DNA from 2 places in the Shewanella sp. GD03713 genome. Region 2 is predicted to be linked to the other one. Evidence: riboswitches for the same ligand, from Rfam matches in the RefSeq annotation. Region 2 holds a riboswitch; the other holds the start of a gene.
The links. A riboswitch is a leader RNA that binds a small molecule or an ion and turns the genes downstream of it on or off. The one in region 2 is predicted to bind cyclic di-GMP.
Positions count from the first base shown of each region.

Region 1: linked by a shared signal. The riboswitch ahead of gbpA (N-acetylglucosamine-binding protein GbpA) and the one ahead of N5E87_RS15150 (glycosyl hydrolase family 18 protein) in region 2 are both predicted to bind cyclic di-GMP.

Region 1 is NZ_JAOCIW010000001.1:1,021,750-1,038,496, forward strand. Features, by position in the region: gene fkpA (FKBP-type peptidyl-prolyl cis-trans isomerase) at 1-136, shown strand, start outside; gene exeM (extracellular exonuclease ExeM) at 785-3,397, shown strand; gene N5E87_RS04560 (hypothetical protein) at 3,526-3,981, shown strand; gene N5E87_RS04565 (hotdog fold thioesterase) at 4,092-4,529, shown strand; gene N5E87_RS04570 (YgjV family protein) at 4,583-4,828, shown strand; gene katB (catalase KatB) at 5,175-6,635, shown strand; gene N5E87_RS04580 (TMEM165/GDT1 family protein) at 6,706-7,263, opposite strand; cyclic di-GMP riboswitch class I at 7,666-7,761, shown strand; gene gbpA (N-acetylglucosamine-binding protein GbpA) at 7,887-9,362, shown strand; gene N5E87_RS04590 (aromatic amino acid transport family protein) at 9,924-11,099, shown strand; gene N5E87_RS04595 (S46 family peptidase) at 11,338-13,494, shown strand; gene N5E87_RS04600 (hypothetical protein) at 14,053-14,886, opposite strand; gene N5E87_RS04605 (OmpA family protein) at 15,802-16,747, shown strand, end outside.
Region 2 is NZ_JAOCIW010000001.1:3,443,516-3,460,262, reverse strand. Features, by position in the region: gene N5E87_RS15190 (DUF2913 family protein) at 1-314, opposite strand, end outside; gene N5E87_RS15185 (peroxiredoxin-like family protein) at 443-1,090, opposite strand; gene N5E87_RS15180 (hypothetical protein) at 1,451-2,341, shown strand; gene N5E87_RS15175 (DUF1254 domain-containing protein) at 2,560-3,855, shown strand; gene N5E87_RS15170 (DEAD/DEAH box helicase) at 3,959-5,260, opposite strand; gene N5E87_RS15165 (methyl-accepting chemotaxis protein) at 5,566-7,134, opposite strand; gene N5E87_RS15160 (aminopeptidase P family protein) at 7,610-9,427, opposite strand; gene N5E87_RS15155 (ROK family protein) at 9,789-10,580, shown strand; cyclic di-GMP riboswitch class I at 11,060-11,148, shown strand; gene N5E87_RS15150 (glycosyl hydrolase family 18 protein) at 11,257-13,863, shown strand; gene N5E87_RS15145 (FKBP-type peptidyl-prolyl cis-trans isomerase) at 13,931-14,401, opposite strand; gene N5E87_RS15140 (short-chain fatty acid transporter) at 14,623-15,951, shown strand; gene N5E87_RS15135 (HPP family protein) at 16,083-16,562, opposite strand.

The DNA.
Region 1 (16,747 bases), 2.4 Mb from region 2:
TATTCCTTCAGAGTTAGCGTACGGTGAGCGTGATAACGGTACTATTCCACCAAACTCAACGCTGATTTTTGAAGTTGAGCTGAAGTCTATTGAGAAAGCACAGCCAGCAGCTGCGGCTGAGCCTGCTAAAAAGTAATTGACAGTGATAACAACTTAACTCTGCTTAAGTTTTGCACTCATAGAATACCGCCCATTCAGGGCGGTATTTTTTTGCAATAAAAATGGCAATAAAAATGGCAATAAAGATGCCTGAAGAGTGCTGTTATCGATACAAACAAAACCATGGGGAGACTTGTTTAACTGTTTTACATCATCTCGCAAACGACCAACGGCTAGGCTTTTTAAATCGAACCAGTGTTTAAAAGACGGATAAAGGGTATTATTTTGGCGACGAATAATATTTCAAAATAATGATCAAATAATTAAGTTTTAAATAAATTGCCATAATTTAAATTATAAAAAGCTCTTGCTTTATTCAGTATGTCATACTTAAAAATATCATTAAAATATCATATTAATTTTTTGTTTGTTATTTGTGCAGGTTGTTTGGTTTGACTAAGTTGCTGTCTCTTTCTTACTTATTGTTTTATTGTTGTTTAATGCTTTTGTTTTATCTGACTGTTCTCTATATGAGACAGTTGTGGCTGTAAAATTACATTTCCATCAATATGTTATCCGTGGATAGTGAGATCTTGCCCCCTTTTTTTAGCCCTACAACTCTGGAATAATCCGCCCGCACGTTAATAAAAATTAGCGGCAATATTATAATAATGGGGTTGTTGATATGGATAATGTTAATAAATTAACGGCTATTTCTTTAGCTGTTGCGGCTGCTTTGCCTATGATGGCAAGTGCTGATGTGATGATCACTGAATACGTAGAAGGTAGCTCAAACAACAAGGCTATCGAATTGTACAACAGCGGTGATACCGCAATTGATCTCACTGGTTATAAACTCGTTCGCTATAAAGACGGCGCAACCGATGCGCTGGATATGCAAGTATTAGATGGACAAAGCATCGCGCCTAAAGCGACTAAAGTTATTCTTAACTCAAGTGGTGCCATTACTCTCCCTCAAGGTGTCGATAGTTTTTCGGGCGCTTTAAGTTTTAACGGTGGTGATGCGGTTGCCTTAGTTAAAGATGGTGCGGTAGTTGATATTATTGGTGATGTGCCAACGCCGACTGGTTGGGGCCTCGATGTCACTCTGCAGCGTAAACTCGATTCATTAGTCGCTAACACTGTCTTTAATCCTGCCCAATGGGAACAATTACCTAAGGACACCTTCACTGGTTTAGGTTCGCTAGAAGGTGCAGCAGAGCCAGAAACACCAGTCTTTAGCTGCAGCGGCGCGAAAATCGTCCCTATTTATCAAGTCCAAGGCGCGGGTGAGTCTAGCCCTTATGTTCCAGCTGGCGCATTCGAGTCTGAAACTGAAGTGACTGTTCGCGGTGTAGTGACTGCCCGTGGCGAGAGCTTATTCAAAGGTTTCTACCTTCAAGAAGTGAAGGGCGATAACTCGCCATACACCTCCGACGGTGTGTTCGTGTTTTTAGGTGAGAATCCACCAGAAGCGATTCAACCTGGGGTTGAGGTCTGCGTTCAGGGTAAGGTGAAGGAATACTTCGGCTTAACCCAAATCGATATCAAAACCGACAAGAAATTCGAAGTCGGTACCAAGGGCGAAGTCCCTGCTGCTGCGCCATTCTATGTGGCCGATGGCGAAACTTTAGCGCAGGCATTAGAGCGCTACGAAGGCATGAACGTGAAACTGGATGCGGGTAGCGATCTGAAGATCAGTCGTACCTTCAGCTACGATTATGCTGGCCGTCGTAATAATATGCTGGTGTCTTACAAAGCGCCGTTGATGAAGCCAACTCAGCTTTATCCAGCATTGTCAGCAGAAGCGACTGCTTTAGTTAAATCTAACCTTGAAAATCAGCTGTTTATTGAATCTGACTACAAGCCAGCCGATGGTGTTATTCCTTACTTCCCTGACTTTAACGTCGAAACCGGTTATATCCGTGTGGGTGACCAGTTGACCAACCTCGAAGGTGTGATTGGTTACAGTTATGGTGCTTACCGTTTAGTGGCGACCAACACTATTACCGCTGGTGACTTTATCCGTGGTGATGACAGAACCGACGCGCCAAGTGTGGCCACTAAGGGCGATATCCGTGTCGCCAGCTTTAACGTGCTGAACTTCTTTAACGATGTTGTTGGTGGTGATACAAACCCATCGGGCAGTAACCGCGGCGCCTTGACCGAAGAAGAAATGTTGCTGCAACGTGCGAAAATTGTCAGCGCCATTACCGCCATGAACGCCGATATCGTCGGTTTAATGGAAATCGCTAACAACGGTTTTGGTGAAAAGAGCGCGATTAAGAGCTTAGTCGATGCCTTAAACGAGAAGCAAACCGCTGAAAATGCTTACAGCTTCGTTGAAATCACCGACGAAGATAAATACGACGGTAAGTACTTCGGTAGCGATGCTATTACTGTGGGTATGCTTTACCGCGCGGGTAAAGTGAGCCTTGCGGGTGCGGCCCGTGCGATTGATACCCCAGAGCAGCACGCGACCGCTGGCAGTGTGACTCGTGTGAAAGATGGCAAGACTGAAACTAACCCTGGTAACGATGCTTACCAACGTCACAGCCTAGCGCAAACCTTTAAGATCCATGATCAGAACTTAACAGTTGTTGTTAACCATCTGAAATCAAAAGGTTCAGGCTGTTTAGAAGATTGGGTCAACTTCGAAGAGTCAGTCGATCCGGCCGATCAACAGGGCAAGTGTAATGCCTTCCGCGTATCGGCTGCTAAAGTGCTCGGCGAAGCCTTAAAAGACGTTAAAGGCGATCTGCTGGTGATTGGTGATATGAATGCCTACGGCATGGAAGATCCTATCCGCGTATTGACCGATTACGATGCGAGCAAGTCTGAGCGCGATATCATGACCGCCTCATGGACCACCTTAGATGGTAAAGTGTTTGAGCGCCAAGGTAGCAAGATTGAGAAGGGCTATGGCCTAATCAACCTCAATACTCAGGCCCACGGCGCTGGAACTTACTCATACAGCTACAACGGTGAGTTAGGTAACCTCGACCATGCCTTAGCAAACACCAGTCTTGCCAAGCGTTTAGTGGATATCGAAGATTGGCATATCAACTCGGTGGAATCTAACCTGTTTGAATACGGCAAAAAATTCTCTGGTGAACTGGCCAAATCTGAGAATGCTTTCTCAGCGTCTGACCACGATCCCGTTATTGTCGCACTTAGCTACCCAGCGCCTGTTGAGCCACCAAAACCTGAGCCAAAACCAAAGGATGATGGTGGTGCGTTAGGATACTTAGGTCTAGCCTTGCTATCTCTATTCGGCTTACAACGCCGTCGCCGTTAATCGAGTGATTGCACGCTCACAACTGAGTTTGTGAGCTAAACTCAGAGCTAAGGGATGGTTTTACCATCCCTTTTTTATGGCACTGTTGTTGTGGGACTTTATGTACCTTGATGACAAGGAGAGCGGACATGGCAGCAACTGACTCCGACCATGCAATCGGCGTGGCAAAAGCGCCACTGTGGTTTTATTTTGTCGCATTCATCAGTTTGTTATGGAACATCATGGGCTTATTGGCATTTGTTTTCCAAATGACCATGACGCCTGAGACCATGGCGCAGATGAGCCCAGATCAAATAAAGCTCTATGAATCGACACCCGCCTGGCTCGACTGTGTGTTTGGGTTTGCGGTGGTTTCTGGCGTTATAGGTTGTCTGTTGTTACTCATTAAAAAAGCCTTTTCTTATAAAGTGTTGCTCGCGTCTCTTGTCGCCGTATTGGTGCAAATGGGCTATGTATTTGGTATTCAGCAGGCGGCTGCGGTATTGGGTAGCGATGCCCTTATGATGCCGAGCGTGGTGATCCTGTGGGGAATGTTCTTAGTCTGGTTTAGTCGTTTTGCTGTCACAAAGCATTGGTTAACTTAGGCGTAGCGACTCCTTGCCATTATCTGGCTGTTATTAGCCAATGCTTATGTGTTGAACTTCAGTCACTTCTTAGTAAACTGCTAGCTGGTTTTCTTTACTAGGATGTTGAAATGAGTATTTGGTTTAGACCTGTCACCTTAGAGGATTGTGCCCGTTTAGATGCTGGTATGGGGGGCAAAGGCACCCTAATGCAGACTCTAGGGATTGAGATCAGCGAGATTGGCGATGACTATATGAAGGCGACTATGCCTGCCACGCCCGCCGTACATAATCCCTTAGGCATTGTCCATGGCGGCGCGAACGTGGCACTGGCCGAAACTGTGGCCAGCTATGCTGCAAACTTTGCGGTGGATTTCGAGCAATATTATTGTGTTGGACAAGAGATTAACGCCAACCATTTACGCGCTTCGCGTAATGGCTTACTGACCGCGACGGCTAAAGCGGTTCATTTGGGGAAACGCAGTTCGGTGTGGGAAATCTTAATCCATAATAGTGCAGGGGAGTTGACCTGTATTTCACGGATGACGGCGGCGGTAGTACAACGCTAAGAAGGCTCAACCAACCTGTTTTAGTTGTATCAATCGATAAATAAGGACGTGATATGGATAGTGCAATGATGTGGGAATGGGTTGGTTATTTGGCGTCTGTGGTGGTGGCCATCTCTTTGATGATGTCTAACATCAAAAAGTTACGCTGGTGGAACTTGTTGGGGTCGGCATTGTTCGTTGCCTATGGGGTTGCGATACAAGCTTATCCGGTGGCGGCGGTTAACTTTTTTATCGTGTTAATCGATGCTTATTACTTGGTCGTTATCTATCGCGAGCAGGCGAGCTCTGTCAATGAGTAATATGTAGCACTTTGAATCAATTGAAGTATTTTTTAAGTTTGCCTTAAGCTCGAGTTCTCATTTTTGCCAAGTCGGTTTGCGTTGCGGCTGGCATACTCTTTATTCTGTTGCTGGCTATTTCATCACATACGGGGAGTGAACTTTACTCCCTGAATGATCTAAGCACTCTTCGTTAATCTGAAATGTAGATTGTTTGAATCTATATTAATCGTTTTATTGAATTCGTATCTTTGCCTATTCTAACTCCATCGACAACACGTCGCCCTGCCAAGGAGAGAAGCCATGGCCACTATTTACGATTTAATTGAATCTTGGGTTAACACCAATCAAGAATGAGGAGCAAGATATGAGTCAACAGTATTTAACAAGCCAAAGCGGTTCTCCAATTGCTGACGATCAAAACTCATTGTCAGCGGGTGAGCGTGGTCCCTTACTACTGCAAGATTGGCATTTAATTGAAAAACTTGCCCACTTTAACCGTGAGCGTATTCCTGAGCGTGTTGTGCATGCGAAAGGGACTGGCGTATACGGTACTTTCACCCTGACTAAAGACTTAAGCGAATACACCATCGCCGATCACTTTAACGGTGTGGGTCAGCAAACTGAGACCTTCGTGCGCTTCTCTACCGTGGGCGGTGAAATGGGTTCTGCCGATGCCGAGCGCGATCCCCGTGGTTTTGGTCTGCGCTTCTATACCGCCCGTGGTAACCACGATATCGTGGGTAACAACACGCCGACTTTCTTCCTGCGTGACGGTATTAAGTTCCCAGACTTTATCCATACCCAAAAGCGTAACCCATTGACGAATTTGAAAGATCCACAAGCTATGTGGGACTTCTGGTCATTAAACCCTGAAGCCATGCATCAAGTGACGATTCTGATGTCTGACCGTGGTATTCCGGCAAACTACCGCCAAATGCATGGTTATGGTTCGCATACTTTCTCGTTTTGGAATGCTAAAGGTGAGCGTTTTTGGGTGAAGTTCCACTTCAAATCGCAGCAAGGCGTGGTGAACTTAACCAACGAGCAAGCCGATAAGTTAAAGGGTATCGACCCTGACTCATCCCAGCGCGATATGGTGGTAGCTGTGACCGACGGTAACTTCCCTCGTTGGACGGTGAACGTACAGATTATGCCTGAGGCCGATGCCAACACTTACCATATCAACCCATTCGATTTAACTAAGGTGTGGCCACATGGCGATTACCCGTTAATTGAAATTGGTGTGTTAGAGTTGAATCGTTTACCGCAAAACTACTTTGCCGAAGTCGAGCAAGTGGCATTAGCACCGAGCAACTTAGTACCAGGTGTGGGCGCATCGCCCGACAAGATGTTGCAGGCGCGTTTATTCGCCTATGCCGATGCGCAGCGTTACCGAATTGGGGCGAACTACAACCAGTTACCGGTAAACTGCCCACATGCGACTAAAGCTAACCATCACCAACGTGCGGGTGCCATGGCGGGAACACAATGCCCGTACCACGGTAGTCAAACCGGTGGCGATGCCGCGGCTAACTATGGTCCAAACAGCACTGCGGGTGCTTTAGTTGAACCGGCAAACTTTGCCGAGCCACCACTGCGTTTAGATGGCGAAGCGGCGCGTTACAGCCGTTACAATCAGGATGATTACACTCAGGCGGGTAACTTGTATCGCATCTTCAGCGAAGCCGAGAAAGCACGCTTAGTGGAAACGATTTCTGGCTCACTGCGTCAGGCAAGTGTAGAGGTACAGCAACGTATGCTGGCACATTTCCACAAAGCCGATGCCGATTACGGTCAACGTATCCAAACGGCTCTCGGGTTATAAGTTAATTCGTTAACCCCATAAAAAAGGCCAGTGTTATCACTGGCCTTTTTGTCTATCTTCATTTTATCAATCAGTTAACCATTAAGGTTGCCACGCCGAGCAGGGCAAACAAAATTGCACATCCCCTGTGGATCCACTTCATTGGTAATTTTTCGGCACTAAAATGTCCCGCAATAACCACTGGGACGTTCGCCAGCAACATACCCAAAGTAGTACCTGCAACCACCATGGCTAAGGCATCGTATTTAGCGGCTAAAACGACAGTTGCGATTTGGGTTTTGTCGCCCATTTCGGCGATAAAGAACAGAATAAAGGTCGCAACAAAGGGTCCCATCTTATAGAAACGGCTCTCTTCGGCGTCCACTTTATCGGGGATCAGTACCCAGAGTGCAATCGCAAAGAAGGAGGCGGCAACCAAGTAGCGTGCTATATCTGGGCTCACCCAGTTAATCGCCCATTGGCCAAGCCAGGCGGCGGCAAAATGGTTAAACAGAGTCGAGAGTAAAATACCCATGATAATCGCGGTTTTATTTTTAAATCTTGCAGCGAGTAATAGGGCAAGCAGTTGAGTTTTATCGCCAATCTCGGCGATGGCAACCGTAAAGGTTGAGGCGAGTAACGCTTCCAAGTGTGATCCTTTTAGGGGTGGTGTTTGACATAAGCACAATAGACCGTCCACCCCTAGGTGCGGTTACTGTGCTCAGGTCTTGCAGGACAAATCGATGATTTGCTGTGAACACCATGGCATGCGGCCAAGTATGTTGATGTTCACCCTGAATATCGATGGCTCGAAATCCAGTTAGCTACTCCCCCGAAGCGAGGAGGGCATTATACCCAAGTGAAACAGGGTTTCAAGATTAAACTCATCGAGTCAGAGGGCAAATAATCTGACAGGCGCCAATAAAATACCGCCTTGCGTTTTGTAAGATGTTGAATTGTAATAATTTAAATTTTGACAACGCTGTCTTTTGTTGTTAGGTTAGCCGGGTCTCAATGTTTAAGTTACATACTGTTAACTTCAATGGAGCTCCACCGTATTTGGCAAACTAATTGAAAAATTAGGACGCAAAGCCTCCGGTCTAAGGTTGTAAAGGGATGTTGAAACTAAGATAGCGGGGTTGCCTCAGAATTGAGCTGATGCTTTCAATTCTTTGAAAAATAAACGGCTTTGCTTAATGCTGTTTTGCCTAAATACCACTTTTATACCTATGCCAATCTCGTCGAGAAAGGCACCCTACGGAGTACAATAAAGTGGCACATCTAACTGCTTTTACATCAATCACAAATGCTAACCGTAAACACCCACAACTGGCTCGTTTAAGCCTAATTGCCTTGGCCTTAAGCGCTACGAGTGCGCTCGTGAGCCAAACGGCGTCGGCCCACGGTTATGTGGTTTCACCAGAATCACGCTCATACGCCTGTAAAACTGGCAGCAATTTAAACTGCGGCGCCGTTCAGTGGGAACCACAAAGTGTTGAAGGCCCATCAGGTTTTCCAGAGTCAGGCCCTGCCGACGGCAAAATTGCCAGTGCAGCCAACGCGGCGTTTTCTCCCTTGGATGAACAGAGCCCAAGTCGTTGGTCTAAGCATGACATTAAGTCGGGTTGGAATGACTTTAGCTGGCAGTTCACCGCTAACCATGTGACCCGCAATTGGCGTTACTATTTAACTCGTCAAGGCTGGGATCAAAACCAAGCGTTGAGCCGTGCAAGCTTTGACTTAGCTCCCTTCTGTGTGGTCGACGGTGGCATGGTTCAGCCGCCTAAGTTAGTGACACATAACTGTTATGTGCCTGAAGACAGAAGCGGTTATCACGTGATTTTGGCCGTGTGGGAAGTCGGTGATACCACGAACAGTTTCTATAATGCCATCGATGTGAACTTTAGCTCAGATGTTGTGGTGCCGGGCGAGTGGACCGATATTGGCGATATCAATCCGTCACTCGATCTTAAGGCGGGTGATAAGGTGATGACGCGGGTGTTTGATGCTAATGGCGAGCAAACTGCCAAGCAAACTCAGATAACCATTGCCGACACCACTCAAGGCGCCAAGCAAAACTGGCCATTCCTGTTAGCCAGTGCCATTAATGCCCAGCAGCCACAACTTAAGGCGGGGCAGAAGAATGCCTCTGGGGTGATCTCGCCCGTTTACGGTAAAAATGAGATTTATGCCGCGCCTAATTCGGGCCTAGAGCGAGTGGAAGTGAGCTTTGATATTGCGCCTGCGCCGGGTAATCAGCTCGATGTCACGTCACTGGCCGATGATTACACCATTGTCGATGGTGCCGCAAAGGTCAGTTTCGATGTCAGCACTAATGCGGATATGCAGGTCTCAGCTTATCTGTTTAGCCACGATGGCACGGCAGCTGGTTATGTCACGCAAGCGGTCAATAACACCAACGCGAGTCTAGTGCTTGATGTCGTCGCGCCAAAGGCAGGCCATTATCATTTACAAGTGAAGGGCGAGCCTAAGCAAGGTGAGGTTATCCAGCAAAACTTCGATCTGTTCTTAAAAGATCAAGCCATAGCGCCGGATGCCGATTTTGTCTTCCCCGAGGGCATTAAAAACTATGTGGCGGGTACTAAAGTGCTGCAACCTAAAACTGGCAAGGTCTATCAATGTAAACCTTGGCCTTACAGTGGTTATTGCATGCAATGGTCGCCCACTGCAACTGGGTTTGAACCGGGTGTCGGCGGCTCTTGGAATATGGCTTGGACTGAGCTGTAATCGGTTAACAGGGGAATAAGCGGATTGTGAGTCGCGTTAATTCGCTTTAGCGCAATCCCGTATCTCCGTTAGCGAATCGCTAAACTCATTGATAAACCCTGCAATGCCACAGGTGTTGCAGGGTTTATTGTTTTGGTAACAGATCCGCCTCGATTTTTTATCTTTTACTCACATTTCCCCTTCGGATAGCCAAAGCGGCGTCATCTTTGTCTATAACTGGCTTGCCCGCTGGGGTTGGCTCTGTTAATGTCCAGAGCTATCTTCTTTTACGCGCGATGTCGCTGCTTTGCTAAGGCAATCACGGTTGAAATTAATGTCACTTTTCTGCAAACGATTTAGTTAGCCTCAATGGCGACTGGGTTGAAATATTCAAAAGCTATTGGGGCCAATTGATCTGCTCTTTGAGATCGGATTGGATGCTTTAAGTTTAGTGACGCTTTTCGTTTGAGATTGCTGTTGGCTTAATCACAGAGTGCGCAAGGCTTTATCCTTCAAATCTACTCAAAAAACCTTAAAAAATAATAATTAATACTTGAACAGGATAATTGTGTGAATTCAAAAATGTTAGGCTCGATAGCCATTGTCGCAGGGACCGCCATTGGCGCGGGAATGTTAGCCTTACCCTTAGCCACGGCCGCCTTAGGCATGGTGCCAGCCATTTTGTTAATGGTGGTGATTTGGGGCTTGTCAGCCTATACCTCATTGTTAATGCTTGAGATTAACCTGCGCTCAGGCGTCGGTGATAACGTCCACGCCATCACGGGCAAACTCCTCGGCAAAAAAGGCCAAATGGTGCAAGGCGCCTCCTTTCTCAGCTTACTCTTTGCCTTAACGGCGGCGTATTTGACAGGCGGCTCATCGCTGTTAGTGCTTAAAGCCAAAAATATGTTCGACCTCGTGTTAGATAACCAACTGGCGGTCGTGCTGTTTACCTTAGTGCTGGGGGGATTTGCGGCCTTAGGGGTGGCTTGGGTCGATAAAGCCTCGCGTTTCTTGTTTTCGCTGATGATTTTATTACTGATTGTGGTCGTGCTGTTTTTATTACCCGAAGTCAGTATCTCGAGTATGGCAACCAGTGCCGTGGCCGAGTCCATGACCAGCAGTTGGATGGCGGCGATTCCTGTGGTGTTTACTTCTTTTGGTTTCCACGTGTGTATCGCCACCTTAGTACGTTATTTGGATGGCGATGCCGTGTCGCTGCGCAAGGTATTATTAATCGGTTCAACCATTCCGCTCGCGTGTTATATCTTCTGGTTATTGGTGACCTTAGGCACAGTGGGTGGCACCGAAATCAGCAGCTTTAATGGCTCTTTACCTGCGCTTATCAGTGCATTACAAGAGATTGCCCACACGCCTTGGATCAGCAAATGTATTTCGCTGTTTGCGGATTTAGCCTTAATCACCTCTTTCCTTGGGGTCACCTTAAGTCTGTATGATTTTGTGGCCGAACTGACCCGCGCGAAGAAGACTTTCCTCGGCCGCGCCCAAACCTGGCTGTTAACCTTTGTGCCGCCGCTGTTGTGTGCGCTCTATGTCCCCGAAGGTTTTGTTGCGGTATTAGGGTTTGCGGCCGTGCCGCTGGTGGTGATGATTATCTTCCTGCCGATCGTGATGGCACTGCGTCAGCGCCAAGCCACGCCGCAGGGATACCAAGTGTCCGGCGGCACATTTGCCCTCGGGATTGCGGGTCTGCTAGGCGCGGTGATTATCGGCGCTCAGTTATTTGTCGCGCTGTAAGTTAAAGCCGTTTAGCGTACTGAAACGGCAGAGTTAAACCGATAAATATGATGAATGTATTTGCTTTGTAAGCGAATTTTTCTAACTCTGTTATAGAGTGCGTGCGATATGCTAAAGTCAGGCCCAGTGCCTGACTTTTTGCTTTTTAGCGTTAACCAAAGTGGCATGTAATCCCAATAAATATAAGAAATGGCCTCGCAAGCGCTCGGCTTTCTTCACCTAAAACGGACTTAAGATAATGAAAAAATGGTTACTCTCAGTTGCCGTGGCGGCGAGTTTTGCCTCCCATGCCGATGAAGGTATGTGGCAGCCACACCAATTGCCCGCAATGGCCGATGAACTCAAAGCGAAAGGCTTAGAGATTGATGCGAAATCGATTTCCAAACTGACCGAATTCCCCATGAATGCTGTGATCAGCCTAGGTGGCTGTACAGCATCTTTTGTTTCGCCAAAAGGCTTAGTGGTGACAAACCATCACTGTGCCTATGGTTCGATTCAATATAACTCGACTGCAGAGAAAAACCTGTTGCAGGACGGTTTCTTAGCTAAAACCTTTGCCGATGAATTACCCGCTGCGCCCGGTTCTCGCGTTTATGTCACCGAAGAGGTGACCAATGTGACTGAGCGCGTCAACGCTGGGCTTGAAAACAAAGCGGGCCGTGAGTTTTATCAAGGCGTCGAGAACCAAGAAAAAGCTCTCGTTGCCGAGTGTGAAAAGGATGAAGGCTACCGCTGCCAAGTGTATAGCTTCCACGGCGGCTTAGAATATTATCTGGTAAAACAGTTAGAAATCCGCGACGTACGTTTAGTTTATAACCCCGCGGGCAGTGTTGGTAAATACGGCGGCGATGTCGATAACTGGATGTGGCCGCGTCACACGGGCGACTTTTCCTTCTACCGCGCCTATGTGTCTAAAACCGGTAAACCCGCCGAATTTAGCGCCGACAACGTGCCGTACGAGCCAAAGAGTTTCTTAAAAGTCTCGGCCAAAGGTGTGAGCGAAGGGGATTTTGTGATGGTGGCGGGTTATCCCGGCCGCACTAACAGATACCGCACCGCGAACGAAGTGCAAAATCAGTTCGAATGGGCTTACCCAGAAGGCAAGATGCTGCGCGAACGTTTTATTGAAATCATCAAAGAAACGGCGCCAGAAGGCAGTGACGAGCGCATTAAGTACGAAAGCCAAATCGCTGGCTTAGCGAACTACGCTAAAAACTTCACTTCGATGATCGAGTTTTATGGCAAATCCACCATGTTAGCTGACCGCAAGGCCCGTGAAGCCGAGCTCGCCGCATGGATTGCTAAAGACAGCAGCCGCGAAGCCAAATACGGTAAAACCTTAAGCGACTTAGACGCGCTGATCGCCAAAAGCAAAGCCCATCAAGAACGGGATATGATCTTAAGCTACATTGGCAACACCACTATGGTGCCAACGGCGACCAATCTGTACCGTTTAGCCCATGAAAAGCAATTGCCTGATATGCAGCGCGAACCTGGCTTCCAAGACCGCGATATGACACGTTTCAAGGCGAGCATGGAACGTATTGACCGCCGTTATGCGCCAAGTGTCGATAAGGCCGTTCTCTTGGATATGCTTAAACGTTATGCCGCGTTACCCGAGGCGCAGCGCTTACCAGCAATGGATAAAGCCTTTGGTATCGATAAAAAGGTTAACGAAGCTAAACTTTCGAAAACCTTAGACAAAATGTACGCCAAAACCGAGCTGGGCAACAAAGATGTGCGTTTAGCTTGGATGGAAAAATCCGTTGATGACTTCAAAGCCTCAAAGGATCCTTTTATTCAATTCGCCGTGGCCTTGTATGACACTAACATGAGCGAAGAGAAGAAAGAGAAAGAGTTAGATGGCGAGCTAATGAAAGTACGTCCGCAATATATGGATGCCATCATTGCCTATAACCGTGAGCAAGGTAAGCCTGTGTACGCCGATGCGAACTCTAGCCTGCGCGTGACCGTTGGCCATGTTAAAGGTTATGAACCTAAAGATGGTTTAGTGGCTAAGCCCTTTACTCGCCTCGAAGGCATAGTGCAAAAAGACACTGGCGTTGACCCATTCGATGCGCCGAAAAAGCAGTTAGACCTTATCAAGCAGAAGCAATATGGCGATTTCTATGTGAAAGCCATCGATTCTGTACCAGTAAACTTCCTGTCGACCTTAGACACAACCGGCGGTAACTCAGGCTCTCCAACCTTAAACGGCCGCGCCGAATTAGTGGGTTTACTGTTCGATGGCGTGTATGAAAGCATCATCGGTGACTGGGCGTACGACGACAATATCAACCGCTCAATCCAAGTCGATAGCCGTTATATGCTGTGGGTAATGAAGTATTTAGATCATGCCGACAACCTGTTAGCCGAGATGGAAATCGTTAAGTAATCCATCGCCGCATCAGCAATGGTGCGGCCTATAGTGGTCGGATTATCAGCATTTAAGCGTGATATAAGACTGCAATAGCAACACATCAAAATAGCGATAAACTAAGTAAGTTTATCGCTATTTTTTTGTGCAATGACTACTGATAGCTGTTGAGATAGCAGTATTGCTAGGCGAGCCATGGTATTCGCTCACTGACACGGTGAATAGAAACCTAGGGTTTCTAAGCTTATGAACGAGAGCCATGGATGGCGAACTGGCCGTTAAACAGGGATGTTGTTCAAGTCCATCCGTGGATGCTCGACCGCCCCATCTGATGTGAATGGATTCACGAATGCCGCGATGGCATGGATGCCAAAGAGCGGCCTTGGGGCGGACGGTCGTCTCGCTAATTACCATGGCTCACCCTTTTAGCATCGGTGTAGCTTGCAGGTTTTAAAGAAACACACAGCATGCTTTGGGACATTTTCGAGTTAAAGCTTTAACTCTAACGCGTCTGTTTCGGAAAAAATTTCTATGGGTTAACGCCGCATTCAGCGGCTTGTCCGCTGCAATGCTTTGTTATGCAAGGATTTCACGTTCGGCACGATGCACTCTTTCCATTAGTCGTCTGAAATGCATGTGCTCGCTCTCACTTCTACAGGTATGCATTAGTTCGTCAACTTCACGCATTAAGAGGTGATATCGATCCATTCTTTCTTCTATCGGTAGTCTCTTGGAGCTAACAAGCTTGTCAAGATTCGCAGATAACCGTTGATATTCAATAGCAGCAATCGATTCACCTTTAGGGCTTTTTTGGCTTTCAAAAATAGACATTTCCATCATTTGTCGCATATTGCGTAGTTCAGCTTGCATTACCTCCAATGCGAGACCCTCTTTGCCATTTTCCAAATCTGGAATTTTAGCAGGTGAATTAAGTGCTAAAAGTTTAACTATAGAGTTAACGTTAGAAGAGTCACCTTCAGCTAATGCTGTTGCCTCAATAGATGATTTTAGCTTTTGCTGTATTGCAAGGACTTCGTGATATTTCATTTCTTGAGAGTATTCAAGATAACGAAGTGGAGCGATATCAAATATTTTGGGAGTATCTTTTTCCTGTATCAAAACAACAGGCTTGTCGAAAGCCTGCCTTATTCCAAGCTCAAAAAGAACATTTGGATTTCGGCTTGACAGATCGCAAATTGCAATAGGAGCTTCAATTAATTTCTTTAAGATATCGAGGTGAATTAGGTTTGTTTCTTTAACCTCGTCCGCTCGAACAGGGTTGTAACCGGCCATTTCACAAGATGGCCGAATTATATTTTCATAAACATGGCCAAAATGTCCTTTTGGATAGCCTTCCTGATCTGCAATTGGCATGATCACAAAGCAATCTTTTTCTTCTTTTTTAGCCATTGGCTACTCCATTAGTCGGTGAATTGCATAACATTTGATTAGTGCGCATGCGCGTTTACCTTGTTAGACCAGTGAAAACGCGCACGGTTAACTATCTGTATGTAAAGAACTTATCAGCTTTCTGCCAAATACACCATCTGGAAAAACGCGCATGCGCGTTTTCCAAACCTATTAACTAAAATTCAGTTACTATATTCACCTGATTTTATAGAGTTTTATTTATTGCGGATGGAATTAGTGCGCACTGATTTTGTCTCAAAATCATACCAAAACACCTAAATTTAAATACGACTGTATACCCATACATTGTTAGCCGATTTCTGGTAAGGCCAAACATAGGCAAATAGATAAGAATATATATGGCAGCAGGTATGGGAATTTTCGATTGAGCTAACGAGCCGAAACACGGAATGGGGCAAAAAGCTTTTAGCCAGATGAACAGTTCAATGGTCGTTAAGATTGCCACTGTTACAACAGTGACCGTTGGCGGCATGGATGCCGCCGTCGAGCCTATAGGGATATATTCACGGCGTGTCACTGGGGAAACAGTGGCAATGCATATAACGCAATATCCGATTCGACTGTCTTGTTTGGGGGCAAAAAGCTTTTAGCCAGATGAACAGTTCAATGGTCGTTAAAATTGCCATTGTTGCAATAGTGACCGTTGGTCGCATGGCTGCTCTTTCACATTCATATGAACATGGTATCTCTACTTCTGTGTGCTATTTAAAGATGGGGCTTCTATATTTTTCTTTATTTCTTCGCAGTATTTCCCGTATTTCCTTTTCAATAAAAAGTATTACTTTTATGCCGTTTAATACCTAGGTAAAAAATTTTATCGTATTATCCCGTCACTATTTTTATCTATTTAATTGCTTCGCGAGAGCTAGATTCCCCCACAGAAAAGGATTTTTTATGGGACATAAGACGTTATTGAGTGCTGTACTTTTGACTTCGACCTGCGGTGTCGCCTCTTTTGCGGTGAATGCTGAATCGCTGTTTACTCCCTTTCCTGACGCCAAATCGCCTGAAGAAAAGCGCATCCACTTTACGCCCTTTGAACTTATCACCGCAATGGATGGCGGCAAGTTCACTCTGTTGCCTGTATCGGGCAAATTGACTCGACAAAGCGTTGAGTTGCCCGAGGGGTATAGTCCTGAACATGTGATCAATAACTATTTGGCACAGCTAAAAAAACTGAATGCTGAAGTGCTATTTAGCTGTCAGGCCGCCAGCTGCGGTGATGGTCAAGCGATGCAAACTCAGCTAAAGCCGCTTAAGAGCGTGAATGCTGACTATCACAGTGCTTACGTGGCGGCAAAACTGAAAGGTTCTCGCGGTGAGGTTTACGCCAGTATCTATGTCGTCAATCGCGAGGATAGATATACCTATCTGCAAGTCGATATCCTTGATTCTATTCCTGAGCCGCTAGATTTGATCCAAGCCAATGGTGACTTTTTACAGCAGGCGCCGAAGCAAATTGAGATTAAAGATAGGCGTAGTGACGATGCTCAAGGCGCGACCGACCATCCTTTATTGGGGCGCATGCCCGGCAGTTATATTACCAGTTACAAACAAACTAACTTTACCCAAGTGCCTGTATTAGTGGGGATCTCTGGCGCCGATTATCAAACCAAATCGCTGGATGCCAAGCTTACCCAAATAAGTTATCAGATGCCTGAAAGCTATTCGTTGTTTGAAATCAACAGCAATTATGCCGCAGCTGCACAAAAACTGCAGGCTGAGCGGGTATTCCATTGTAAAGGCACGGCCTGCGGCGACGATGATAACCTGATCAATGCCATCAAATTAATCAAGGACGATAGAGAAGACGAATGGCAGGAGTATCAGCTGTTTAAGC
Region 2 (16,747 bases):
GCGTTTAATGCTGTACCTAACTCCACGTGCGAGTTTTCAACGCTCAGATATTGATGAACAATTCTTTCCAATAACCGCTTAAGTTCGGCGCCAGCACCTTGGCTGCGCGCCATACGGATCCAAGCCGTGAGATCGTCGGCCACCAGTTTCGAGAAACGCTTTTCTTTGAGCGCCTCAACCATCCAGTTACACAGAAAATGACTCTCCTGCGCAGGCGTGCGTTGGGCTTTTTTAGCTTGGGCTGAGGCGGTTAAATCGGCAAGACCCGCGCGGGCGAGTTCGAGTACGGCTTGGTTATAGGTTTGAGAATTCATTGTGGCTCCGCCGCGGGCTAAAGGATTGATCTAATGGAACGTGTCGTATCGATTGCGGCCAAGCTAGTTTAGCAAAGCAGCCGCTAAATCGATAACGATTCTTAGCGGCTGTTTGGACAGGGGATGGATTATTCTGGTGCTCCGACGAGGCTGGCGGCCGTCAGAATCAACTTAGGTGCGGGTCTCACCTTATAGTTGGGATTCACATATTGGAAATGGATTAATCCTTGAGTGTCAGCGATATAAATTGCCGGAACAGGCAGAACTAAGCGCTTATCGCCTTCGGGCGTTGTCCACAGTGGCTTATCCAGTTTTAAGCGACTCAAATAAGTATCAGTGACTTGTTTGCTAGTGTAAAAGGCAAGACCAAAGGCTTGCGATGCCTGCATTTTTTCATCGGAAAGTAGCTGGTATTTAAGCTCGTTTTTTGCGGCCGATGCCTTTAACTGTGCGGGCGTATCAGGGGAAATCCCCACCAGTTGAAAGCCCATGTCGATTAGTTTAGGTTCAATGGCTTTTAGTTGCCCCATTTGGTTGTTGCAAAACGGGCACCAGCCGCCACGGTAAAAGAAGAAAATGGTTGGTTTTTGTGCGATTAATTTTGCTAAATCAACGCTTTGGCCATTCATATCTTGCAAAGTAATTGCGGGGATTTGCTCGCCATTGAGCAGTGGGCTAACCGAATATTCATCCTTAGCAATAGGTTGAGCTAGCGTGGTAACACTACCAAGCAGTAGGCTGGTGGTGAGTAAAAAACGCTGTAGTAGGGACGGCATAAGTAATCTCTCTGTGTTATGGGTTATTCTATCAATTCAAGCGATTGGCTCTGGTTTGTACGCTTGTTGGTCCGTGAATGGGGTTGACAGTTATAAGAACGGCGAATGCAGCAATTTATTACAGTGTGTATCCAGATTTTGTGGAGTGTTTAAAGCAATGATGCTTAATCACCCAAGAGCTCGTTTTAATCTCATATGAGTCAATGGTGTGAGCCGATAATGTGGGCTAATTGAGTGAGCTAATGGAGTCAGCAGCTCGAGTGAGCTAAGGTGGGGCGCCGAACGCGAAAGTGGTAATATTGCCACAGCCTTGAAAGGCAGAAGTAATATTTGGTAATTTTTTCAATAGGAAAGCCGTAAATGGATAAGGGATTATTTAACGCATTAAAGAAAGTCTATGTTAAAAAGTCGTACCGCAAAGACGAGCATGGTTATCAACAAAGAATCGATAATGGCGATGTGTTTGATGTCGATACGGGAACTTATATCTACTCCTATCAAGGCCTAACTGATGCCGAAATCGCATTGATTGAACAGAGTGGCTATCCGGTCAACGACAGGGTTAACCTGAGCCATGATGATGTGGTGCTCGGTTATAAAGCGATACTAAAGCAGCCGAATCTTTCCCTCGAAAATGTACTTGCGGCCTATTTATGTGGTTTTTCAAGCTTCCCTCGCGGTCGTCAACCCATTCTCAGCTATCTGTTTGCGAAGGCGCTACCAGAACATTCGATGGCAACCGATAGTGACATTTGTCCTGTGTGTTCCATCAAGCGCGTTAACTGGATTGAGCAGGGGCAAAAAATCTTTTCCTGTTACGCTGGCAGTGTGTGGAACGAGCGCTGGGCGCACAACCTTATAGAATTACAAGAATTTTGTACGCTATCGCCTTGTAAACCCAGTGTAGAGGATGTGGCCATCTTCAGTGCGTTAATTGAAGCTATCCGTCAGGCTCCTTTAGATGAAACACCCGGAAAACTCGAGCAAAGGGTGAAGAAAGCCAAGATTATCCCCAAATTTAATCAGTACAGTTTCCGTGGCCAACTGATGGTGTTAGCTGAGCTTGGCATTATGCCAAATTCCTATGTTACGCCGCTTTATGAAGCATTTACGCCATTTGAGGCGATCTGCAATATCAAATACCCCGGCAGTATTCGCTCTGACATCATCTTACCGCTTGCGGGCTGGCGCGGCGAAAACCCCATTGATGAGCACAGGCTTAAACAGATATTTGGCCTGTTTATATCCTAGAGCCTGAGCCATGTTGGGTGTTAAGCACTCGGTTGGAGTTGAGTTGTCAATTGAGCAACTTATTCAATCTTGTGGTCGAGCATAAATGGCTTTAGGATGAGTCACGAGTCCTATGTGCTCATATTTGTTGGCATCTTTATCGGTAGAACACTGCACTATTGATGTTGAACGATGAGTTTGGGTTTTTGGCTATTTTCAATCTATACAAGGAGTTGTTGATGAAAAAAGTACTGTTATCCCTCACCGCAATCATGACGAGCCAAGTTGTTTTTGCACAATCTATTTCGGATAAAAATGCACAGGATGCATTTATTTATGGTTATTCCATAGATGAAGCCTATAAGTTTTTCTACGAAACAGCAGTTAAAACCGATACTCCGCTAAATCGTTTCCAAAATATTCGCCATATTGCCGATGATACTTACACCGCGCATCCCACAATCAACAACGATACCCTGCACTTAATGGGATGGTTGGATGTGGCGACCGAACCTGTGATCGTAAGCGTGCCCGATATGGATAAAGGACGCTATTGGATCCTCCATACGATGGATATGGGCCATTACACAACCTCTATGATTGGTTCTCGTCTGAGGGGAAATGAAGGTGGGCGCTTTATGTTTGCAGCCCGCTCATGGAAGGGGGATGTCCCCGCGAGTGTAGACGAAGTGATTTATGTGGATTCGAATCTGATCAAGCTGATGGGGCGTATTATGGCCGTTGGCAAAGAGGATGAGAAAATCGCGTTAAATTATATGGATGATTGGAATATCCGTACTTTGTCTGCCTATCTTGGTGTGGCAGGTCCTAAACCTAAGGTGCGTACCTACCTCGATCCAGAGAAGACTAATTGGTTGCAAAGGGTCAATTATATGCTCTGCGATGGTGATATGGGGACTGCAGATAAGCAATGGTTGGCCCAGTTTAAGGATATTGGTCTGGCCCCTTGTAAGGAAGACTTCACGGCCGCCCAAATTGCTGCCGCTAAGGTCGGCGAAAAGTTAGGTATGAAACACATTATTGATTTAGCGCCTAAAATGACCAATGCGGGTAAGTTATTAGGTACTCGTGAGCAGTTGAGTGATGGTGCTCGTGACCTTTTCGCCGAAGGCACTTATCTTGGTCAGTGGGGATTGCCACCCGATGAGTCCGTTTATCTGAAGGAGGAAAAGGGCGATGACGGTAAATCTCTCAATGGTTCAAATGGCAAAAAATACGTGATGCATTTTAAAGCACCAGAGGTGAGTCAATTCTGGTCATTTACGGTTTATGGTTCAGATAACCGCTTGATGGCACACAACGCAATTAATCGTCATAGCCGTGGTGATCGCAACCTTAAACCCGATGCCAATGGTATGTATACCATTGAACTGAGTGCTAAGGGGGATGAGAGTAACAGTAATTGGTTGCCTATCCCGGAGAAGGACGCTTACATCATTATGCGGATGTACGGCCCGAATAAAGACATCCAAGAGGGAAAATATCCGTTCCCTAAAATTCAAGTTGTTAAGTAATTTTAAGCCCATTGTTGGCTCAATAAAAAAGCGTCCCTTGGGACGCTTTTTTGCTTTTTATGACTAGACACTTTGGTGAGGTTTAGTTGCCTATGTCAGTTGTTTATTTGAGCTTTTTTGCCTTACTTGGGGCTTGGCCAACTTTCATTTTCACGCGGCGGCCCTGCATGCTTTTTTCGGCAATGATCTGCTCGCTGACGTTGTCGAGTCGCTGTTGTTTCTTGGCAAAACTGCGGCGGGTTTGGAGCTGCTTTAACAGCAAGTCGCGGCTACCAACTTCGTATCCGGGAACGGTAATACGACGAATTTTTTGGCCGATAAGCTTTTCAATATCCGCCAAGGTGCGCTCTTCTTCACGGCTCACAAATGAAATTGCGACCCCAGATTTACCCGCGCGGCCAGTACGGCCAATACGGTGCACATAGTCTTCGGCGAGGAAGGGTAAGTCGAAGTTGACCACATACTCAAGGCTTGGAATGTCTAAGCCACGGGCGGCGACTTCGGTCGCGACTAAGACGCGTACCTTACCCGACATAAACTCACGCAATGCGCGGCGACGGCTACCTTGCGCCTTTTCACCATGGACGACTTCAGAGGGAATGCCGTCTAAATTCAATTCTTTCACTAAGGTGTCGGCCGCATCGCGCGTCGCGGTAAAGACCAACACTTGTTGCCAGTTCTTTTTACCAATTAGTTCGGATAAGAGTTCGCGCTTACGGCGCTGTTCAACCGGATACACCACTTGGCTCACGGTATCTGCGGTGGTGTTTTGCTTGTCGGCGCTGATGACTTGAGGCTTGACCATCATGTCGTTGGCCAGTTTTTTCACCGCACTCGAGAAGGTGGCCGAGAACAATAGGTTTTGACGCTTCTTATTCACCGCTTGGAGGATTTTTTGAATATCCGCATTAAAGCCCATGTCTAACATACGGTCGGCTTCATCGAGCACTAAAAAGTCGATGCTAGAGAGACTTAAATTACAGGCGGTAAGGTGCTCGAGCAAACGCCCTGGCGTCGCGACAATAATATCGGCACCGCGTTTAAGTTTTTGCGCCTGAGTCTCAACCTTTACACCGCCGTAAATGGTTAACACGCTGAAATTTAAATACTTGCTGTAGGCTTCAACATTGTCGGCGACTTGAGCTGCGAGCTCGCGAGTCGGCGTTAAGATTAATACCCGCGCGTTCGATTTTAAGGTCTCGCTGGGATTTTCTGCCATCTTTTGCAGTATAGGTAATGCGAATGCCGCCGTTTTACCCGTGCCCGTTTGCGCGCTGGCGAGCACATCTTGCCCGCGGCGGATGGCGGGGATCGCTTGCTGCTGAATAGGTGTCATTTTTTGATAACCGCAATCTGAGATAGCGCGTAAAATCTCGGGGCAAAAACTAAAAGATTCAAATCTCATTTTGGATTCCTGTTGTTCACTTATTCAATCACTCAAACGCTTAGACTCGAATGCAATCACTTTAACATCTGAGTCAAACTATCATGCGCTTGGTCACGCATTTCCTCATCCAGTTTTACTGCACGGTGAGCATAAAAATGGCGGGCGCGGAGTATAGCAAAATTTTCGGTTAAAACCTGTACTTTTTAACCTTTTGGGCTTTTATGACGCAGTGTTAGCAGGTTTTGATATGGATAAAGGCGTTGGAAAGGCTGAGGAGAGCGATTCGCACCATTGCCTGCATCGACAATGGTGCGATAGGCATGTTAACCAAAGGCGCGGCGCAGACCGAGTGCCTTTTCGGCGTTTTGCTTGAGGTGATTGGCGGCATCACCAATTTGATGGGTTGCCGCGAGGTTTTCGCTGCTGGTTTGGGTGATAGAGTGAATGTTGTTAGTGATTTCATGCACCACTTGACGCTGCTGATCGGCGGCCACCGCGTTTTGCTGGGCAAAGGTGTGGATCTCACTCACCTCTTGGTAAATGGTATTGACGTTCTCGGCAGAAGTTTGGATATCGTTAGCGCATAACTCGGCATGTTGACGACTTTGTTCCATCTCCTTCGCCCAGGCATTTAGCATGCTGAACATCTTGTCGACGCTTTGGGAAATACTGTTGGTCGATAATTGGGTACGGCTCGACAGCGCGCGCACTTCGTCGGCGACAACTGCAAACCCGCGGCCTTGCTCGCCCGCGCGAGCCGCCTCAATCGCGGCATTGAGCGCGAGCAGGTTAGTCTGCTCGGCAATCGAGTCAATCTCGCCCATGGCACTGGCCACCCGTTCGGCTTCTTTATTGAGTTGATGGGCATTATTGGCTGCATCGGCCACGGATTTGGCTAATTGCTCAACTTTTTGGGTGTTGGCCTTCATATTGGCGCTGCTTTTCAGGCAGAGATCGTAGGCTGTGTTGATGCTGGTCGAGGTCAGTTGGGTATTTTGTGCGACCTCGGCAATGGTTGAGCTCATTTCTTCCATCGCGCTGGCGAGTTGTTCTAGCTGGTTTTTTTCTTGGTCTAGGCTGACATAGGTCTGTTCTGTCGTCACCACCAGCTGGTCGGCAATCGCATGTAAGTGGTGGGCCTGATCTTGGGTGCGGCCAAGCACGCCGTTCATCTTGGCTTGCAATAGGATCAATTGGAAATCGAGAATCGATGAAGTGTCGGCGCCCGAGTAGATGTAGCGACTGATTGAGTCATATTTCTCTTGCATTTCAATCAATTTGGCTGGAATACGGAAGGCTTCATCGTAGAAAATGGCCAGATTGAGGCTCATTAAAATCGCCCCTGCGAAAATCACTCCCCAACCCCAAAAGTAACCAGCAATCAGTAACCCTGTAGTGGCCACCACGGCTGACACAAATCGTTTTTGCATCAAACTCAGCGGTTTAGGTATGGGCTTGTTTTGCACTAGTCTGCGGTATATATCCGTGGCTTTACTGACATAGGCCGCCTGCGGCTGGATACGCACCGACTGATAGCCGACGATAGTCCCATTCTCAAACAGCGGAGAGACGAAGGCATCGACCCAATAGAAACCGCCATTCTTACAGCGGTTTTTGACTATGCCTCGCCAGGATTGGCCGGATTTCAGCTTTTCCCACATTTCTTTGAAGGCGGCGCTGGGCATATCTGGATGGCGCACTTTGTTGTGGGGTTGGCCGATTAACTCTTCGGCACTGTAACCCGATACTTCGGCAAAACGTTGATTAACATAGGTAATAATCCCACGGGTGTCCGTTGTGGAAATCAATTCGTCTTGTGGTGTGAGGCGGACTTCTTGTGCGTTACTGTGGAGTTGACTGGTGTTACTGCGGCTAGGGTTACTCTGGCTCATTTAGTGTGTCCATTCAGGGCCGATACGACTTTTTGGGTAAATGTAACTGGTAAAACAGGTGCCAGCTCTCATTGGAGTCGGCTTATTATGTGACAATGGTATCATTTTTGTGTGGTTATTGGAGAGCGGTTTTTCGCTTTACCCGCAACAAAAGTAATGATTTTTAAATTTTGTAAGTTTCTGCAAATATTGCATTTTTAATTCGCTTTCAAACGAGTGTTTATCCTGTTTAAAAGCAAATTTCAGAGTTTTGTATAAGGTCTGTTTTTAGCTTATGCCGGGCTAAGGCTGTTATAGATTCATTTGCCTAAATAGTGGTAGGAGCTTAGGTGAAAAACATCAGCCCGACTATTGGACTAATGTCGTGATTTAGCTTGTCAGAACAGTAACATCATAGGTGGAACGGGTCTTGAAGCGACTCTCAATAAAAAGCCCAAGCATTGGCTTGGGCTTTAGTGTTTGTTGCCACTTAATGCTAAATGGCTTTTGTTGCCTTTGTCAGCCACTCAAGCTCACTACCCGACATTAATGGCGATAAGGTGTTAAACACTTTCTGATGGTAAGCATTAAACCAGTCGATTTCGCCTTGGGTTAACAGGCTCTTATCAATAAGGCGAGCATCCATTGGGATCAGCGTTAAGGCATCGAATTCATACATTTCACGCTCTGCGCCCTTTAAGGCTTCGCAGTGTTGCACTACCACTAGGTTTTCTAAACGGATCCCAAAACTGTCGGCGCGGTAATAACCTGGCTCGTTAGATAACACCATGCCTGGCATTAAGGCGATGGCATTGAGGTTTTTACCGATGCGCTGCGGACCTTCGTGCACGCTGAGGAAATGACCAACACCGTGGCCTGTGCCGTGGTCGTAATCAAAGCCATGTTGCCACAGATATTGACGGGCGAAGGCATCGAGTTGTTGCCCTGTGGTGCCTTTAGGATAGCGGGCCTGATCTAAGGCGATATGGCCTTTTAATACCAAGGTGACCATTTTCTTCTGTTCATCGGTCACGTTACCAATGGCGATGGTACGGGTGACATCCGTGGTGCCGTCCAGATACTGAGCGCCAGAATCCACAAGATAAATGCTGTCCATCGTCATCATGGCAGGCGTGCCATTGTTATGGTTGTAGTGGCACATGGCCGCATTAGCGCCAGCGGCGGAAATGGTATCGAAACTGGGCTCGCGATACTGTGGATCTTCGAGGCGGAAGCTTTCTAATTTGTCGGCGAGGGTTGCTTCATCGTGCAGACGATTGGCCGCGACCTCGGCATCGAGCCAAGCAAGGAAACGACTCACGGCCACACCATCACGGATATGGCTGGCGCGCATGCCCGCTAATTCGGCGGCATTTTTCTGTGCTTTAGGCAGGGAGACCGGGTCAATTCCGGCAATTAACTTGGCGCCTGCATCGCGGGCGATATTTTGTGCCCAAGCGTTGGCAGAATTTGGATCGGCGAGCAGTTTCACGCCCTGTAAGCTTGCCAAGGTATCGGCAAGCGAAGCTTCGCTCTTAAAGCTCACACCCGCTCCAACGTGTTCTTCAATGCCTTCTGGGAGTTTGCTTAAATCGGTAAACAGCTCCATATCGCCATTGGCGTGAAGTAGCGCGCAGCCGAGCACGACAGGCAGACGCGGCACGTCATTACCTCGGATATTGAGCAGCCAGCAGAAGGAGTCTAAAGCGGCGATTAACGCTACATCGGCGCCGGCTTTTTTGACTAGTGCGCCAATCTCGGTGCGTTTTTGCAGGCTGGTCTTACCCGCGCTCTCATTACTAAATAACGTGATAGCTGCGCTCGATGGTGCAGGTCGATTTTGCCAGTGCTTATCAATCGGATTCTGTTCGACGGCAACCAATTCAATTTGGGCTTTTGCTAACGTCGCTTTGGCGTTTTCAAACCAAGCTAAGGTGTGTAAACGGGCATCGAAGCCTACACGTGAACCAGCGGCAAGCGTATCGCATAGCCATTCGATTTGCGGTGTGTCAGTTAGGCTTTCATAACTAAAGAGATTTGCATCCACTTGCAGACGCACTTGCACCGTGTAACGACCATCGGTAAAGATGGCGGCTTTGTCTTTTAAGACAATGGCCATGCCCGCTGAGCCAGTAAAATCCGTTGCCCAGTATAGACGCTCGTTATGCTCAGGCACATATTCGCCTAAGTACTCGTCCGCGCGCGGGATGATAAAGGCATCTAAATTGGCACTGGTGAGTTCGCTACGAATGGCGGCAAGACGGTTAGCAATCTTATTCGGTTGTAGGGATTGTGGTGACGATGGTAACGACATAGGGGCTCCAAATATTGGCATTGGCGGCTGACGTAGGCGGCCAAATTATAATGCGTAATGCTGGCGAAAAGGATGCGAATTGGCGGCGATTATCGCAAGCTCAACGGCTAAGATGCAAGGGGATGGAATAAAGGATTTTGTATACAATTTTGTTTTTTCGGCATCACTTTGCGGTAACAAGGGTTGTGATCTTAGACTAATTTCCAAATTGAAATGTTATCTTTATCACTCAGTTCTTCCGACTAATTCTTACAAATTAGCTACTTAAGTTTTATTCAATCGCTAATATTTACCCATTATGCTAACATTCGCCATCTCCGCTCGGGGTCAGAGGGGAGCACATGTATCAGTGGAGTTGGCGATGCAAACATTAACAATAGACGTGGGCGGTAGCAAAGCCCTGTTCGAACTTCAACTCAAGGGGCATACAGAACAATATAAAATCCCCACGGGTGAAGGCTTTAAAATTGAAGATTTAAATGATCAAATCGCGGCGCTGGAACGGGATTATGATTTACAGCACTACCATTTAGCGATCGCTGTACCTGGACTCGTACAACAGAATCGTTTGGTGTCCTGTAAATCGCTGCCCGGTCTCAATGGGCTAAGCTTTGAAACCTTGAAAACTCAAGGTGAACTTAAGTTTATCTGCAATGATATCGACGCCGGTATGCAGGCAACCTGTGATGAAAAATATGCCTGTGAGTTGTTAGTCATGTGTGGCACTGGGATTGGCATGTCGATCGCGTTGAGCGGCAAGGCTTTTACGGGGGCTACGGGAGTGGCGGGGGAGCTTGGGCATTGCCGAGTGATGACGGAGGCGGGGGAGTTTAGTCTCGAACAGCTCGCCAGCGGCGATTCTATCCGCAGCCGTAAGATTTCCACCGCCGATGATTTATATCTCGCCGGCACTTATCTGGGAATGGGGCTAGCGTGGGCGGTTAATCTGTTTAATCCTAATCGGATTTGGTTAGCGGGCGGCATGATGAACAGCGCGCCGTACTATAAGGGGTGTCTGGATAGTTTAAGACGCATGGCTCTCAGTGCACCGTTAGCCGAAATGAAGATTAATCGTGTCGATGATATGGAGACCTTAGTCTGCCGTGGCTTATCGGTGATCTTGGCAAGGGATTACTCGAAGGACGCCGCCTAACGGCTTTCGATTGAGATGCGAATAGGTCAAGATTGAGGCGTGATAAGTTCGTTCAGGTTATCAATCTTGGCTTACTGACGCTGATATTGATTCAGATATTGGTTCAGATTAGGTCGAGAACAACAGCATGCGGCCATCGGATTTGTGTGTTTGCAGTGCACTCTGCATATCACCTCATTCGATGACCGCATTTTTGTTTGCATGAGTTATCAAGTTGCGTCTTGCATAATCGCTTTCTTAAGACTTTCGATTTATTTTTATTGCCTTTCCTATTGACGATACGAGTCGATGATAGGAGCCATAGCTTAAGCAATCCTTTTAAATACAATTCATTGCTCATTTTTTGCACTCAATGGTTTTACTTTTCCTTTAAGCGAATCCTGTGTTGGTAATCGGTACAACGGCCCGTTTGTTAATATTTAGTTGCAATTTAACGCTATAGCGGCATATGCTAATTAACGCAATGACAACGTTGTCATTAGTGATAAAGGCAAACCAATCGAAAGATTGGGACGCAAAGCCTCCGGTCTAAGGGTTCGTTTGTACCTATGATAGCGGGGATACCACAGGTTGTTTCTTCATGCTGCCGTTGTACGCACATGGTTTTAAGAGTGTTGTTTCCTGTCTACGCTTTGTTTGCCTTATTGATGCATAACTTACTCAATAGGGAAATCTCATGTTTAAGACTCAAATCTCCACCTCGGCGATGTTGGTGGCCTCGGTGCTGGCATCCGCTGCCAGTTTTCAAGCCTTTGCTGCGCTCCCCGGTAAACCGACTTTAGGTTGGGGGGAAACTAAGTTTGCCATTATCGAGGTGAATCAAGCCGCCTCAGCTTATAACCAATTAGTGACGGTTAAAGATGCCGCCGATGTGTCGGTGACCTGGAACTTGTATAACGGCGATATCGGCAATAAGGCGCAGGTGTTACTCAACGGAAATGTGGCATGGGAAGGTCCATCGAGTGCGGCGGGTACGGCCAATTTCAAGGTCAATAAGGGCGGGCGCTATCAAATGCGCGTGCAGCTTTGTAATAACGAAGGTTGCAGCGCCAGTGATGCGAGGGAAATCTTAGTCGCCGATACCGATGGCAGTCATTTACTGCCACTCAATGCGCCTTTGAAAGAAAACAATCGTCCCTATGCGAACAAATCCGGCAAAGTGGTGGGAAGTTACTTTGTGGAGTGGGGGGGTTATGGACGTAAATTCCCCGTTGATAAGATCCCAGCACAAAACTTAACCCATATTTTATATGGCTTTACCCCGATTTGTGGTGGCAATGGCATCAACGACAGCTTAAAGGAAATCGAAGGCAGCTTTGAGGCATTGCAGCGCGCCTGTGCTGGCCGTGCCGATTTTAAAGTGGCGATCCACGACCCTTGGGCGGCGGTGCAAATGCCGCAGGCGGGGGTGAGTGAGTATTCCGATCCCTACAAGGGCAACTTCGGCCAATTGATGGCGTTAAAACAAGCCTATCCCGATCTGAAGATCCTCCCCTCCGTTGGTGGCTGGACGCTCTCCGATCCCTTCTACTTTTTAGGGGATAAAACCAAGCGCGACACCTTTGTCGCCTCAGTGAAGGAGTTTTTACAAACCTGGAAGTTCTTCGATGGTGTCGATATCGACTGGGAATTCCCGGGCGGCAGTGGCGCTAATCCAAGCTTAGGAAATGCCAATGACGGACAAACCTATGTCACCCTGATGCGTGAACTGCGGGCGATGCTCGATGAGCTCAGCGCCGAAACCGGACGCACCTATGAGCTGACGTCGGCCATCAGTGCGGGCGGCGATAAGATTGCTAAGGTCGATTATCAGGCGGCGCAGCAATATATGGATTACATCTTCCTGATGAGTTACGACTTTAACGGCGGCTGGACCAACACTGAGCTGGGACATCAAACCAATCTCTATGAGGCTAGCTGGGATCCTAATACCCGATACACCACGGACAAAGGCGTAAAAGCCCTGCTCTCTCAAGGGGTGACTCCGGGTAAGATTGTGGTCGGCGCAGCGATGTACGGCCGCGGCTGGACTGGGGTCAATGGCTATAGCGGTAACAATCCTTTCACGGGCACTGCAACGGGCAAAGTGAAGGGCACTTGGGAAGCTGGCGTAGTGGATTATCGCCAGATCGCCAAGGATTATATGGGCGCAGGTTGGAACTATGCCTATGATGAAACCGCCGAAGCGCCATCTGTCTTTAATGCATCAACGGGTGATTTAATTACCTTCGACGATGCTCGCTCTGTTAAAGCCAAGGGCCAATACGTGCTGGCCAATCAGCTCGGTGGTCTGTTCGCCTGGGAAATTGATGCCGATAATGGCGACATTCTCAATGCCATGCACGAAGGTCTAGGCCATGGTGAGGGCACGACGCCACCAGCGAATAAAGCGCCGATTGCCAACGCGGGAGCGGATATCACGGTAACCGGTACTGCGGATGTCACGTTAAATGGCAGCGCGTCGCGGGATCCTGAAAATGGCGCCTTAAGTTATCAATGGAGCCAAGTCTCGGGCCCAAGCTTAAGTATCAGTAATGCGGATATGGCCAATGCTATGGTGCAACTGAGCGCGACGGCGTCGGATGTGGTGTATGTGTTTAGCCTGCGAGTTACAGATCCTGAGGGATTATCTTCAACCGACACTGTGACTCTCACCCATAAGGCCGAGACGGCAAACCAAGCGCCAGTGGTGACTGTGCCTGCGACTGTAACGCTTGAAGCGGGGCAATCGGTGAGCATCAATGCGACGGCGACAGATGCCGATGGCGACAGCCTCACCTACGCATGGACAGTGCCAAGCGGCGTAGCGGCGAGTGGACAAAACACTGCCACATTGGTGGTGACTGCACCGACGGTTACTCAATCGACCCAATACAGTTTGAGTGTATTAGTCTCCGATGGCGCCTTAGATGCCAGTGCTGCCTTGACCTTAACCGTGACGCCTAAGGTGACGGGCGGTCAATGTGACGCAACTGACCCCAATGCGGCCAACTATCCTGCTTGGAATGCGACAAGCATTTACAACACTGGTGATACAGTGAGTTATAACCAACTGGTTTGGAAGGCGAAATACTGGACTCAAGGTAACACACCTTCAAGAACCGCCGACCAATGGCAATTGTTGAGTCAGGTTGAGTTAGGCTGGGATGCGGGCGTTGCCTACAACGGCGGAGCAACGACTAGCTATAACGGTCGTCAGTGGCAAGCCAAATACTGGACTAAGGGAGATGTCCCCGGTGTCGCAGCAGTATGGACGGATATTGGCGCGGCGTCTTGCCCTTAGTCGATATGGATTAAAGACAAAAAAGCCCTGCAATGCAGGGCTTTTTATTAAGGAATACAGCGTAAGATTAATTTATCTTCAGCAGCTCAACATCAAAAATCAGTACCGAACCGCCGCCAATTTTGCCTGTGCTGCGGTTGCCATAGGCCAGTTCGCTAGGAATAAAGAAGCGATACTTGTCGCCCTCGACCATCAGTTGCACGCCTTCAGTCCAACCTTTAATCACACGATTGAGTGGGAAGGCTATGGGTTCGCCGCGCTCGACCGAGCTATCGAACACTGTGCCATCAATTAAGGTGCCGTGGTAATGCACTGTCACTGTATCACTCGCCTTAGGATGAACTGTGCCAGTGCCTTGCTGTAACACTTGATATTGCAACCCAGAGACGGTGGTTTTCACCCCTTCTTGGGTTTTGTTTTGCGCTAAAAACTCATTACCTAAACGGATATTTTCTTGGGCCGCTTTTTGGTTATTCATCGAGGTAAAGAAGTAAAAAATCACCCCAGCAATCACAACAACGGCAAGTAACATTTTCATTTTAAGGAGCACCTCAGTCAATTTTGGTCATGTTATCAGTTTTTTAGCCGAAGTGGCTAGCGCCTCGATTTGGCGCGGTGTTGGATGATTCGCGTTACATTTTCTCACTTTTTTAAAATGGTTAAAGGCTTTATCCCGTTTTAGAGATCGCTTAACCTGTGACATTAGACTCTACAAAAACTCAATAAAAACAGATAAGAAGAATAAACAAGGACAGTCTTATGTTAACCAAAGCGGCAAAACCTCTGGTCAAGCTCGTCGACCGATATTTACCCGATCCTTATATCTTTGTCTTGCTCTTAACCTTAGTGGTGCTGATTTCGGCCGTGGTAGCCGAGCAGAAAACCCCACTCGAAGTCATCAATTACTGGGGCGATGGCTTTTGGGCGCTGCTGAGTTTTTCGATGCAGATGCTATTAGTGCTGGTGGCGGGATTTATGCTCGCCAGCTCGCCACCGATTAAGAAATTACTCGATGGCATCGCAGGATTTGCCAAGTCGGCGCCTCAGGCCATTATCTTAGTGACCTTGGTTTCCCTCGCCGCCAGTTGGATTAACTGGGGATTTGGTTTAGTGGTCGGCGCCTTATTCGCTAAGGCCTTAGCGCGTAAAGTACGTGTGGATTACCGTTTATTGGTCGCCAGTGCTTACTCGGGATTTGTGGTTTGGCACGGCGGCCTAGCGGGCTCTATTCCGTTAACTATTGCCACTGCGGGGCATTTCTCTGAATCACAAATCGGTATTATCCCCACCAGCGAGACCATCTTCGCTAGCTTTAACCTGCTGTTAGTGCTGATTTTATTTGTGGTTATGCCATTGGTGAACCGCTTTATGTTGCCCGAAGACAAAGACAGCATTTATGTCGACCCTAAGGCGCTTGAGGATGGAGGCGCAGACGATAAAGCGGTACAGTTAACGGCCAATACGACTCGTCCTGCGGATAAATTAGAAAACAGTCGCTTGCTTGGTTGGAGTGTCGGCGGCGCGGGACTCGTTTACTTAGGCTATTACTTTGCGGTGCAGGGCGGCAGCTTAAACCTTAACTTAGTCAACTTCTTATTTTTATTCCTCGCCATAGTGCTACATCAAACGCCACGCAGTTTATTGCAGAGCCTCAACGAAGCCATTAAAGGCGGCGCGGGTATCGTTATCCAGTTTCCTTTTTACGCAGGCATTATGGCGGTGATGGTGCAATCGGGGTTAGCCCAGAGTATTTCCGAAGGTTTTGTGGCCATCGCCAGTGCCGAAAGTCTGCCATTTTGGAGCTTTATCAGTGCAGGGATTGTGAATATTTTCGTGCCTTCGGGGGGCGGACAATGGGCTGTGCAGGCGCCGATTATGTTGCCTGCGGCCGAAGCCTTGGGCGCCGATGTGGCACGTGTTGCTATGGCTGTGGCTTGGGGTGATGCGTGGACCAATCTTATTCAGCCTTTCTGGGCGCTGCCAGTGCTGGCAATCGCCGGATTAAAGGCGAGGGATATCATGGGGTTCTGTTTAATGCAGCTGCTGATAACCGGGGTGATTATCAGTATCGCCCTAAGCTGGTTTTAAGCGAAAGCTTACGGTTTTGATAAAGGGCAATCTCACTTGCCCTTTATTTTTATCCTCTTCTTTATTCTCTTTTTTAGCCACTTCACGCCTAAATGCGTTAACACGCTAAGGTTTTAGTGTTTTGACGCAGCTTAAAACCATTTCTGTGGATAGGGGCGTCGACACAGCAGATTATGATACAGCCAGCCAAAGGATAGGATCAGCACCAGACCACTGGCGACCGGCGAATATAAAAAGTCCCACCCTTGCGCGGTCAGCATAATAACTAGCGGGTTTGCTCCAGCAGGAGGATGCACTGTGTGGGTCAGCAGCATCAATGCGATTCCCGCCCCTACGGCCAACCCTAAACTCAGCGGTGAGACGCCCACACTGTGAAGGATAATAAGTCCCATCAGACTAGTGAGTAGGTGGCCGCAGACAATGTTTCTTGGCTGCGCCAATGGGCTATCGGGAAGGGCAAATAAAATTACCATAGTGGCGCCAAAGGGTGCCATCAGCCACAACAGGTGCGAGCTCATTTGCTCTAAGCTTGCTAAGGCACTGATACATAACATGGCACCTACGCCTGCGAGCAGTGCCGGTTTTAATTGCTGTTGGCTTATCACTTTCATTATGTGTCCTTTGAGCCCAACTTGGCTATTGCGCAAGGGCTGTGGTTTATATGGTGAATATCAATGGCTGCGGCTTGGGGAGGGCAGTGTTGAGTTGCCCGTTGACTCGAATCCCAGTGGCCGCGTTGCACTTAATTGTGTTGAATCTTTAAAGGGTAGACCAGTCTGTCTACCTGATATCATTG